Shimia isoporae: one gene and its partner. Each later gene encodes a partner of the first gene's protein in a complex. Links are inferred from orthologs where the notes say so. Each region holds a gene or a part of one and is shown on either strand. Other genes may lie near its edges.

Region 1 (7,966 bases):
GTACTTGGCTTTCTGCGAATGCAGGGTCGGGCAAGACGCGCGTTCTGACCGATCGCGTGGCACGCCTTTTACTTGAGGGCGTGTTACCTCAGCATATTCTCTGCCTGACCTATACCAAGGCCGCCGCCAGCGAGATGCAAAACCGGCTTTTTGCTCGACTTGGCAGCTGGGCAATGAAGGATGACGAGGCACTTGCCCATGAATTGGCAGATCTTGGTGCAGGTTCCCGACCTGCTCCTGAAAGTCTGGCCAATGCGCGAACGCTTTTTGCAAGAGCCATTGAAACCCCCGGTGGCTTGAAAATTCAGACGATCCACTCCTTTTGCGCATCACTTCTTCGGCGTTTCCCTCTCGAAGCAGGAGTTTCACCTTTGTTTTCCGAGATGGAAGACCGGGCTGCAGCGCTCTTGCGGGAAGAGATCGTAGAAGACATGGCAAGCGGTAGCGACGCCCCGCTCATTGAGGATTTGGCACGATATTTTACGGGTCAGGACCTTGAAGGTCTGACGGGGGAAATCACTCGCAAGGCCGATCTCTTTCGGACCCCCAAATCACGTGCTGAATTATGTTCCCTTTTTGATGTCGCACCAGACATCACCGCGGCTTTGGTGCTGGATTCGGTCTTTTTGGGTGGAGAGTTGGATCTCCTACAGGCTTTGGTCGCGCTTTTGCGAACCGGCGGTGTGAACGACAACAAAGCGGCCGACAAACTACAAACACTCACGGAATGCGACGCGGCAACACTTGCCGTTCTAGAAGACGTTTTTCTCACTGGTGCAGGGTCAAAAGAACCGTTTTCGGCCAAAATGGGAGCCTTTCCCACCAAGAAGTTGCAAGCGGCCAATCCCGAACTTATCGCCAAACTCCAATCTTTGATGCTCCGTGTTGAAGCCGCTCGTGAAAGCCGCATCGCCGTAACGGCAATCGACAGAAGTCTTGCCTTACATCGGTTCGCGCACAAATTTGTCCAACACTATGATCACCAAAAACAACTTCGGGGCTGGCTCGACTTTGACGATCTGATCCTGCGCGCCCGCGCGCTTCTGAGTGACCGCAATGTGGCTGAATGGGTTTTGTACCGATTGGACGGGGGTATCGATCATATCCTGGTCGACGAAGCTCAAGACACCAGCCCCGTCCAATGGCAAGTCATAGAAAGGCTCGCACAAGAATTTACGTCCGGATCTGGCGCACGATCAGACATTACGCGGACGATCTTTGTGGTCGGAGACAAGAAACAGTCGATATACAGCTTTCAAGGTGCAGATCCCGCGGAGTTCGACCGAATGCGCGGCGAGTTCGCGGCACGACTTGAACCGTCTGGCCACGCCCTTCAGGACCTGAGTTTGGAATACTCGTTCCGGTCTTCTCCAGCGGTTCTGAACCTTGTGGATGAGACGTTTAAAGATAACGTTGCTGCGGGTTTTCCGGAAGGCAATCGCCACATCGCCTTTCATGAACAGATGCCCGGCAGGGTAGATCTTTGGCCTGTGGTCGAACCCACTCAAAAGCCGGAAAAAGATGATTGGTTCGATCCTGTGGATCGTCTCGCGGACACCCATCACTCCGTAATTCTTGCTCGCCGAGTGGCCAAACAGATAAGACGGATGATCGATGACGGTGCCACAATCGCTTCAACAAGAAACAAGGATGGCATGTTTTCGCAACGGCCTGTTCGCGAGGGTGATTTCCTGATTCTAGTTCAGAGGAGATCCGATCTTTTTCACGAGATAATCCGTGCCTGCAAAACAGAGGGTCTCGCCATCGCCGGCGCGGACCGACTGAAAGTGGGCGCTGAAATGGCGGTGAGGGACTTGGGATCTTTGCTCAGCTTCCTTGCAACGCCAGAAGATGATCTTTCGCTGGCCACCATCCTACGCAGCCCGCTTTTCGGGTGGTCCGAACAACAACTCTTCGACCTCGCTCATCGACGCGCTCCGAAACAATACCTATGGGAAGCCTTGCGAAAAAAGCGGGAGAATTTCCCGGAGACACTCGCTGTTCTTGACGACCTTCGCGGCCAAGCAGATTTCCTGCGTCCATATGATCTGGTCGAGCGCGTCCTGACGCGACACGAGGGACGAAACAAGTTACTGTCACGGCTCGGTGGTGAGGCTGAAGATGGGATAAACGCTTTGCTTTCGCAGGCACTGGCGTATGAAAAATCGGCCATCCCAAGTCTCACTGGTTTTCTGCAATGGATGGAGACTGACGACCTGGAAATCAAACGCCAGATGGACAGTGCCTCCAATCGCATCCGTGTTATGACCGTACATGGTTCCAAGGGTCTTGAGGCGCCAATCGTCATCATGCCCGACACAGGCCGCAGAATTACCCGCTCCGATGCCCAAGTGATGAATGTTGACGGCACCGCGCTTTGGAGCATGTCAAAAGATACTGCGCCAAGTCAGATGAACGCCACGCGCGAAGGTTTGACACAGAAACAAGAAGCAGAGCGTCTGCGCCTGCTCTATGTGGCCATGACGCGAGCCGAAAAATGGCTGATTGTTGCCGCTGCTGGCGAACTCGGTAAAGACGGCAAAAGCTGGTACGACACTATCGGCACAGCTATGAAGCGGTCAGGTGCCGTGCCTCACCCAATGCCTGGTGGCGAGGGTCTGCGCATTGATCATGGCGACTGGTCCGGGATCGTCGAGAAAACGATCGACGCGACAAAGACTTCCAAGCCTGACCTACCTCAGTTTCTCGCCACACCTGCTCCAGAGGCGGTTCCGACAAAAACATCTTTGTCGCCCTCTAGTCTTGGAGGTGCCAAAGCGCTTCCTGGTGACGTGGGCCTCGACGAAGACGCCGCCATGCGCCGCGGTTCCCAAATTCACCTGTTGCTGGAACACTTGCCGGACCACGACCAATCCAAATGGCCGGAGATTGCAGCAGCGGTTTTGCAAGACGACCTCTCGCTAGAAACCGATGCCGAAATGCAGGAACTCCTAGCCGAAGCTTCGGATGTTTTGACGGCGCCTGAACTCGCGTGGCTGTTTGCTTCACAGACGTTGGCAGAAGTTCCTCTGACAGCAGAACTCGGTGATCAGAGAATGCACGGAATAATCGATCGCCTGGTGGTGGAGCCAAACCGAATCCTTGCGATCGATTTCAAGACCAACGCAACAGTTCCCCCGACGGCTGAAGAAACGCCGGAAGGGTTGCTGCGGCAAATGGGAGCCTATGCCCACGCGCTCGCTCAAATCTATCCAAACCGCGAAATCCAAACAGGAATTCTCTGGACGCGCACGGCAACCTACATGCCGCTGACACACGATCTTGTGACAAATTCTCTGATGACCACAGGATACCTTGACGCCGTAACCGCGCAAACCTAGGTTCTTTCGAACCCAAAGCTTCCCTCTTTCAGGAGATCCCAAATGGCAACCGTCGCCGTCACCGACGCCACCTTTGAACAAGAAGTCACCAACTCCGACGTCCCTGTTGTCGTCGATTTCTGGGCCGAATGGTGTGGCCCATGCAAGCAGATCGGCCCTGCGCTGGAAGAACTTTCCGCCGAATACGACGGTAAGGTGAAAATTGCCAAGGTCGACGTAGACAGCAACCCAGGCACCGCAGCTGCACTGGGCGTTCGCGGTATTCCCGCTCTCTTCATCTTCAAAGATGGTCAGGTTATCTCGAACCGCGCGGGCGCAGCACCAAAAGCCGCGCTGCAGAGCTGGATCGACGACTCCGTATGATCGCAAAGCGATAAAATTTCAAAGGCGTCCCTTTGGGGCGCCTTTTTGTTTAGACTGGCCATCCCAGTGTTTGAAAACGCGCGCGGATACGGTCTTCGGCTTCGGGTCGTCCTGCATTTATCGACATTTTTTGCAGAAACCACCAAACGTACGGCGCATAGTCCGGTGCCGAGGTCCGCACCGTTTTGAACGCCTCAGAAACACCCAGAAGCTCGACGTTGGCCGCAATATGGTGAAAATCAATCAGACCAAACAACACACAGGGCTTTCCAAAGAAGAACCCGGCGAAAGCCACGCTGGAATTTTGCGAAACCACGTAATCGCAACGTGGCAGCAGTGCTTCCATACCGCCCATTTGTAATTCGAGCTGCGAATACTCTGCTTCAAGCCGTTCCAGAACCGCAAACTCCTCCTCGGAATAGCTTTCCTTGGGGTGCAATGCAGCAATCACTTTCCGATTTGGTTCCTGCGCGAGAGTGTGGCCGATCATCTCGACTGGGCTGCAGTACTGGAACGACCGTTTCTCAAGAATTTTACCCTGCAGCGGAACATAGACGAATCCGTCGTGGCCAAGATTGTGAAGCGGTTCGTCATAGAGGCGTTTTTGCCAGAACCGATAGAACCGTAACGCTTCATCAGGATCGATGCCCTCCGGATCGAAACGTGCTTTTGCCACATCCCAATGCCAGCGCTCATGCGTGCGTTCGATTTGCCAGAAAGGATAGTAATAGTTCCGTCGTATGGTCACGGAATTGCGCGTGAACGGTCGCTCCATGTGAAAAAGAGAATAGCCGCTGCGTCTCGGATCGGCCAAATGTGGAGGCTCAAAAACCACTTCGAAGTCTGCCGACCGCAATACCCCTGCCACTTTATTCAGGAAGTTATGCTCTCCCGCCTCGGCGCTTTGTCGAAGGCCCTCAGGCAGATAGAACCGGACTTTATTGGAGCTGCTCATGTTTGCGACGCTAAGCACAAGCAAGCTCACGGGCAAGACCCGCCCTTGCCTCACTCGCAGTGCGGGCTCATATAGGGCAGGAATAACGAGGAGCGCTTTATGTCAGACGATCAATTCCCAGGTTGGCACGGCACAACAATTATGGGCGTCAAAAAAGGCGGTGAAGTGGTCATTGCCGGCGACGGACAGGTTTCGCTCGGTCAAACCGTCATCAAAGGCACCGCCCGCAAAGTGCGTCGCCTGTCGCCGGGCGGCTACGACGTTGTTGCCGGCTTCGCTGGTTCAACTGCCGACGCATTCACACTACTCGAACGCCTTGAGGCAAAGCTCGAAGCGACACCCGGCCAGCTGGCTCGGGCATCTGTAGAGCTGGCCAAGGACTGGCGCACAGACAAGTACCTGCAAAAGCTGGAAGCCATGCTGATTGTATCGGATGGGGCAGATATATTCGTCATCACCGGTGCTGGCGACGTGCTTGAACCAGAACACGATGTAACCGCGATTGGATCGGGCGGAAACTACGCGCTTGCTGCAGGCCGAGCCCTCATGGACACAGATCTGACCGCAGAAGAAGTTGCGCGCAAAGCAATGGCAATCGCTGGCGACATCTGCGTTTACACCAACGGCAATCTGACCGTGGAATCTATAAAGAAATGACCGATATGAAATACACACGTCTTGGCAATTCCGGCCTCGTCGTCTCCCGCATGTCCTTAGGGACAATGACTTTTACACACGGCTCCGACTGGATCCCCGGTGTCGCCAAAGTTGACCTGCAACACGCTCAGCAGATGGTCGATCTTGCGTTGGATCGCGGTGTGAATTTCTTTGACAGCGCTGACGGCTATTCCAATGGCGAAGCCGAGGACATCCTCGGCAAAGCGTTAAAAGGAAAACGGGATCAAGCAGTGATCTGTACCAAACTCGGATTTCGCCAATCCGACAGGATCACCGATGCAGGGCTTTCGCGCAGCCATATCATCGCCTCCGTAGAAGGAAGCCTGCGCCGTTTCGGAACCGAATGGATCGATCTTCTGGTTCTGCATAAAACCGACTTCACCACCCCTTTGCAAGAAACTCTCTCCACCCTTCAAAACCTTATTGATGCCGGCAAGATCCGTCAGATCGGTGTCTCAAACTGGCCGGCATGGCAATTGGCTCGAGCGATCCAGTTCCAACGTGACAATGGCATGCAGCAATTCATTGCAGGCCAGTATCTCTACAACGCAGTTGGCCGCGATATCGAAGTGGACGTACTGAAGCTCGGCAAGGAAATGGGCGTCGGCCTGATGGCTTGGTCTCCACTTGCTGGCGGTCTACTCACTGGTAAGTACGATCCCGCCGACCTTGAAAAGGGCGAAGGACGTCTGACAGAAGGAAATTTCCTACAGGTGTCACCGGAACAGGCGACGGCTACACTGAACGCATTGAACGCTGCTGCGGAAGAACACAGTGCCACCACAGCGCAAATCGCACAGGCCTGGATTCTGAACAAACGCCGCGATCACACTGTGATCCTGGGCGCATCCAAGATAAGCCAACTTGAATCCGGTATTGCGGCTGCCAATATCTCACTTTCCGAAGCGGAGATGGACTCGATCAACGCCGCTGCTGCACCCGCACGTCGCTACCCTGAGTGGTTCGACGATATGATGACCGACGAACAATTCACAAAGGCGCTCTCGTGACCGATCTTACCCCCCGCGAAATCGTTTCCGAACTCGACCGTTTCATCATCGGCCAGAACGACGCGAAGCGCGCCGTCGCCGTCGCGCTGCGCAATCGCTGGCGTCGCAAACAATTGTCCGATGACCTGCGCGACGAGGTCTACCCGAAAAACATCCTGATGATCGGTCCGACAGGTGTCGGCAAAACCGAAATCAGCCGCCGGCTGGCAAAACTTGCCAAGGCTCCATTCATCAAGGTCGAAGCCACCAAGTTTACCGAAGTCGGCTACGTTGGTCGTGACGTGGAACAAATCATCCGGGATCTGATGGATGCCGCTATCCTGCAGACGCGGGAATATATGCGCGAAGACGTCAAAGCGCGGGCGCACCAGGCCGCCGAAGACCGCGTGATCGAGGCGATTGCCGGTTCTGACGCCCGCGAAGGTACCCGCGAGATGTTCCGCAAGAAACTCAAGTCAGGCGAGCTGGATGATACTGTGATCGAACTGGACGTTGCTGACACCTCCAACCCAATGGGCGGTCTTTTTGACATTCCCGGTCAACCCGGCAGCCAGATGGGCATGATGAACCTTGGCGACCTCTTCGGCAAAGCCATGGGTGGGCGCACCACACGCAAGTCCATGACCGTGGCAGAAAGCTACGACATCCTGATCTCGGACGAGGCAGACAAGTTGCTCGACGACGAGACCGTCAATCGTGCGGCTCTGGAGTCGGTCGAGCAAAACGGCATCGTTTTTCTGGACGAAATCGACAAGGTTTGTGCTCGTCAAGAAGCCCGAGGTGGTGATGTTTCACGCGAAGGCGTTCAACGTGACCTGCTTCCGCTTATCGAGGGCACTACGGTTTCGACCAAATACGGTGCCGTGAAAACGGACCACATTCTGTTCATCGCTTCAGGCGCGTTCCATATCGCAAAGCCATCCGACCTGTTGCCCGAGTTGCAGGGGCGCTTGCCAATCCGCGTCGAACTGCGAGCGCTGACCGAAAAAGACTTTGTGCGCATCCTGACCGAAACCGATAACGCGTTGACGCGCCAATATACTGCCCTGATGGGAACCGAGGAGGTCACTGTCACCTTCACAGAAGAAGGCATTCACGCACTTGCGCGTATAGCTGCCGAGGTGAACCAATCCGTGGAAAATATCGGTGCAAGACGTCTCTACACCGTTATGGAGCGCGTTTTCGAGGACCTCAGCTTTACCGCACCTGATCAATCTGGCCTTGAAGTAACCGTTGATGCTGCATTCGTCGAAAAACACCTCGGAAACCTCGCAAAATCCACTGACGTAAGCCGGTACGTCCTCTGATTTTGCGGCTGGCCCCTTTAAGCGAACCACTGCATAGTCCCGCCAAATACCTTTGGCGGGACTTTTCTGTGCGTATCGCGTTGCTTTTTTGTTTTCTGGGATTTCTTTCGGCATGCAGCGAAGTCGTGCATGCCCCAGTCTACCCGGAAGCCATGAACAGCCCGGCAAAGACGCGTGTTTTCGTTGCCACAAGCCGCGGTCAGGATGCATCCGGTTTCTACGATAGATCACGCAGTACCAGCCCGACCTATCTTGAAACGACAATTTCGTTGCCTGCTAACCGCCGTCCGGGAGATGCGCCAGCTATTAGCA
Region 2 (4,779 bases), on another replicon or contig:
GCAAAGGCGAAGGCTTGGCAAAAGCCGCCTAATTCACCCGGATCACCCGGACCCCTCGTAAAGAAGCCGTCCCGCTGGGGCGGTTTCTTTTGTTTTGAAAGCTGATTTTGCGTCTTAGCGCTTTAAGCGTCGCGGCTCAGCCGTTCTTCAAGCACTTCAAACGGCACTCCGGGCGCGTCTTTTGCTCCACGGATCACCAACGAGGTTTTCACGCTTGCCACGTTGTCGGCACTGGTCAGGTCTTCGGTCAGAAACGTCTGAAACGTGCTGAGATCCGGCGCCACGCATTTCAGGATGAAATCCACCTCTCCGTTCAGCATATGGCACTCACGCACCAGAGGCCATTCACGGCAGCGTTCCTCAAATGCACTCAGGTCCGCCTCTGCCTGGCTCACCAGCCCGACCATTGCAAATACCTGAACCTCGAACCCCAATTCACGGCTGTCCACATCTGCGTGGTAACCACGAATATATCCGGCCTCTTCCAATGTTCGCACACGGCGCAAGCAAGGCGGAGCCGAAATCCCGACTCGCTTGGCGAGTTCCACGTTGGTCATCCGGCCGTCAGCCTGTAATTCTGCCAGAATTTTGCGATCGATTGGATCAAGCCGGTGTCCAGCCATGTGGGTCATTCTCTCCGTTGGATTTGCGGTTCTTATACCACCGCCGCGCAAACGCGCAATAATGTTTCGCGTTTGCGCAATATCCTTTTGCGCTGTCCTGCCTATTGTATCATCACGAGACCGCACGTTCCTGAAATGCGGCTTGCCCTTTTCCTGACTGCATGAGACGGCTATATCCGCTATCGGACTCGCAAAGATATCACATGAAAAGGTGCCTCATGGCCGACACGAAACACACCAAGGTTCTGATCATCGGCTCCGGCCCTGCTGGCTACACCGCCGGCGTTTACGCCAGCCGCGCCATGTTGGAGCCGATCCTTGTGCAGGGCCTTGAGCCGGGCGGCCAACTGACCACCACAACCGAAGTTGAGAACTACCCCTCCTTCGTTGAGGTACAGGGCCCCGAGTTGATGATGAAAATGGAAGAACACGCCCGCGCCATGGGCTGTGAGGTCATCGGCGACATCATCACCGATCTCGACCTGTCTGAGCGCCCGTTCAAAGCCAAAGGCGACAGCGGCACTCTTTACACGGCTGATGCCGTGATCCTCTGCACCGGAGCCCGCGCCAAATGGCTGGGTCTGGACAGCGAAGAAGCGTTCAAAGGCTTCGGCGTGTCGGCCTGCGCAACCTGTGATGGCTTCTTCTACCGCGGTCAGGAGATCGTGGTCGTCGGCGGCGGCAACACCGCGGTCGAAGAGGCGTTGTTCCTCACCAACTTCGCCTCCAAAGTGACCCTGATCCACCGCCGCGACGAGCTGCGCGCGGAGAAAATCCTGCAGGACCGCCTGTTCAAACACGAAAAAATCGAAACCCTCTGGTTCCATGAACTGGAAGAAGTCGTCGGTACCGACATGCCCAAAGGCGTGACAGGCGTGAAAGTCAAACACACCAAAACCGGCGAGATCACCGAAATTCCCGCCGCAGGCGTTTTCATTGCTATTGGGCACGCCCCTGCGTCCGAACTGGTGGCAGACCAGCTGGAACTGCACAACGGCGGTTATGTCCAGGTAGAAGCCGGCACAACGCGCACGTCTATTCCCGGCGTTTTCGCCGCCGGTGACCTGACGGATCATGTTTATCGTCAGGCCGTGACATCTGCTGGCATGGGCTGCATGGCGGCACTGGACGCGGAAAAGTTTATCGCGGAACAGGAATAACCGTCCAATCGCGGCAAACTCAGGCGATCGGCACAACTGCCGGTTGCCACTCTACCCCACAAGGCCGTAGCCTGCGTTCGAGCGAACCGGAGCAACGCCTTGACCCAAGCCACAGCCCTCAATCTCGACGATATTCCCCACCCACCGCTCACACCGTTGGTTGGCCACACGCTTGACCTTCTGCGGGACCCGCTTGGATTGCACATGGGCGCTGCGGCCACTTATGGTCCGGTCTACAAGGTCAAAGTGCTCGGACAATGGCGGGTGTCTCTGGGCGGTGCAGACGCGCTTGAATTCATACTTGGGGACACACAGAAACTGTTCTCCTCGCATGACGGCTGGGACATGCTGCACACGCTGTTTCCTGGCGGACTGATGTTGCGGGACTTCGACGACCACCGCGCCCACCGCCGCATCATGCAGGCTGCTTTTCGCAAGCCCGTGCTGGATGCCTATCGCGCCCGGCTGGAAGAGGCGACGGAGATACTACTCGAGGACTGGGAGACAGACTCACCCTTCAAGTTTTTTCCCGCGATCAAAGATATGACCCTCCGCATGGGGGCCGCTGTTTTTATGGGCTTGGACCTTGACGATCCCCGCGCGGAACAGCTTTCCAGCGCCTTTCGTGCCGAAGTCGCTGCGGCAACAGCGGTGATCCGGAAACCTGTCCCCTTCACCAAAATGGCGCGTGGCATGGCTGCGCGGGTGATGCTGACCCAGCAGTTCTCAATGATGATACCCGAACGCCGGGACAACCCGGGCGACGACTTCTTTTCGCAGATGGTTCTGGCAGCAGACGAAGACGGCAATTCTTGGACCGCGGAGGAATTGGTCGACCACTTCAATTTCCTGATGATGGCGGCCCATGACACAACAGCGTCCGCCCTCACCAAAGTCGCATGGGCGCTGGCAACCTATCCAGAGTGGCAAGACAAGATCATCGCCGAGGTCGACGCTTTGCCTGTAGGCCCGATGGACGACGCGCGTCTCGCGTCGATGCAAGCCGCCGATCTAGTGTTCAAGGAATGCTTGCGGCTCTTGCCCCCGGTCCCTCTGATCCCGCGACGTGCGGTGCGCGATTTCCAGTGGGGCAATCATATCATCCCCGCTGGCACATGGGTCTCGGCCACCCCCGGTACTGTCATGATGTCACCTGAACACTGGACGAATCCGCAAGAATTCGATCCCGATCGATTTGGCCCCGAACGTGAAGAAGACCGCAGCCACAAATATGCATGGGCTCCGTTTGGCGGTGGCGCGCACAAATGCATTGGGCTGCACTTCGCAACGATGCAAGTGAAGCTTTTTCTGGCGGCACTGCTCAAATCCCACCGGATAGAGCTGGCCGATGACACGCCTGTGGACTGGGCACGGGTACCGATCCCGCAGCCCAAGGGCGGACTGCCAGTTGTTCTGCGCAAACGTGCACAGCCATCCTCACCTTGACCCACACGATCGTCGCATCCACTGTCTGAGCAAAAGCGACAGGACATCATCGTGGCAACTTCTACTGGTTCTTCCCTCTGGAAAGGCAATTGGCGCACCCGCGCACGGGTGATATCCGGGCTCGTTCTTTTTGCTTACGTCCTGTTTCACTTCATCAATATCGGATTGGGCATCTTTTCTTTAGAGATCATGGAGTCTTTTCAGGACGTTCGCCAATCCGTGCATCGCTCGGCTCTTGGGTCCACCTTGCTCTACGGCGCACTGCTCACCCACATGGGTCTTGCCCTTTATCGTCTTGCACGCCGGCGCACTTTGAAAATGCCCGCTTGGGAGGCTCTGCAAATCATCTTGGGCGTGCTGATTCCGCTCCTGCTCGCCGCACACATCTGGCATACACGCATGGCCCACGAACTGTTCGGGCTGAACGATCGTATGGGGTATCTTGTCGGCCTGATCTGGAACACCACCAGCGGATGGAATCAGGCCGCTCTTCTGCTTATCACATGGACCCACGGCTGCATGGGGCTGCACTTCTGGCTGCGTACGCAGGCGTGGTGGCGCAGCTCCCTGCCATTGTTGATCAGCCTTGCCACCTTGATCCCGGCCTGGGCGCTTACTGGCTTCATGATTCAGGGGCGCGCTCAAAAAGCGCTCCTCAGCGACCCCGAGGTGTTTCCGGACCTCGCCGAGACCTATAACTGGCTGTCACCCGACGCCTTTGCCTTATTGATAGAACGCACAGGGCAGACCCTCATGGGATTTGCCGCCCTGGTGGTACTGGCCATCGCTGTCCACCTGACCCGCCGATACGTCATCAACCGCGGCGCGGTGCCAATTCAATATGTGTCCGGCCCGGAAATCCGCGGTCAGCGCGGCATGACACTGCTGGAAATGTCGCGCACCAACGGCGTGCCTCATATGGCGCTATGTGGTGGACGCGGACGCTGCACCACCTGCCGCGTGATAATTGAAGAGGGTGCAGATCTTCTCCATCCGCCTTCCCCGGAAGAGGCCGCAAGCCTTGCTGCCGTCAATGCGCCGCCCAACGCGCGCCTCGCCTGTCAACTCAGACCCACGAACCCTGCCACCGTCCTGCAGGTTTTCCGCAGCGACGGACGGCAGGCCCGCGCCCATCAGAGCCTCGGTCAGGAGCGTCGCATGGCGATCCTGTTCCTCGATATGCGCAGCTTTACCGCCCGAACAACGGGCCAACTTCCCTATGACGTAGTCTTTCTGCTCAACCGCTTCTTCGACGCTATCGTGCCATCGATCACTGGGGCGGGCGGCACGGTAGACAAGTATCTGGGCGACGGATTGCTCGCTGTTTTCGAACATGAAGACGAAACCGCTTCAGCGAAGGCCGCGCTGGATGCCGCTGCGGGTATCAGCGCCGCCCTCATCACGTTCAATCAGACTCTCAAGGCGGAGAAGGCACCCCCCGTTGCCATTGGTATGGGGCTGCATCTGGGCACGCTTGTGATGGGCGAGATCGGCGCAGCTGACAATGCGCCGCGCACCATTATTGGCGATACGGTGAACGCAACGTCTCG

The links. Proteins that work in one complex are often made in the same cells at the same time.
Region 2: the proteins of trxA (region 1) and trxB are in contact, whole or in part, in a crystal structure (PDB 1F6M), measured with the Escherichia coli proteins. The link is inferred for Shimia isoporae from one-to-one orthologs.

Annotation. Positions count from the first base shown.
Region 1 is NZ_SMGR01000004.1:55,507-63,472, forward strand. The notes cover bases 2,205-5,043. They hold trxA (thioredoxin), read left to right. Parts: upstream 2,205-3,383; coding sequence 3,384-3,704; downstream 3,705-5,043. Other genes in these bases: addA (double-strand break repair helicase AddA), read left to right, coding at 2,205-3,341; BXY66_RS17150 (hypothetical protein), read right to left, coding at 3,754-4,659; hslV (ATP-dependent protease subunit HslV), read left to right, coding at 4,759-5,043. Also shown: more of addA, read left to right, coding at 1-2,204; more of hslV, read left to right, coding at 5,044-5,316; BXY66_RS17160 (aldo/keto reductase), read left to right, coding at 5,313-6,347; ATP-dependent protease ATPase subunit HslU, read left to right, coding at 6,344-7,654; BXY66_RS17170 (alpha/beta hydrolase), read left to right, coding at 7,807-7,966. UniProt on the Escherichia coli protein: Participates in various redox reactions through the reversible oxidation of its active center dithiol to a disulfide and catalyzes dithiol-disulfide exchange reactions.
Region 2 is NZ_SMGR01000001.1:205,024-209,802, reverse strand. The notes cover bases 1-2,812. They hold trxB (thioredoxin-disulfide reductase), read left to right. Parts: upstream 1-841; coding sequence 842-1,783; downstream 1,784-2,812. Other genes in these bases: BXY66_RS01085 (cytochrome P450), read left to right, coding at 1,883-2,812; BXY66_RS01095 (Lrp/AsnC family transcriptional regulator), read right to left, coding at 123-623; BXY66_RS20375 (hypothetical protein), read left to right, coding at 1-32. In the rest of the region: more of BXY66_RS01085, read left to right, coding at 2,813-3,229; BXY66_RS01080 (adenylate/guanylate cyclase domain-containing protein), read left to right, coding at 3,281-4,779.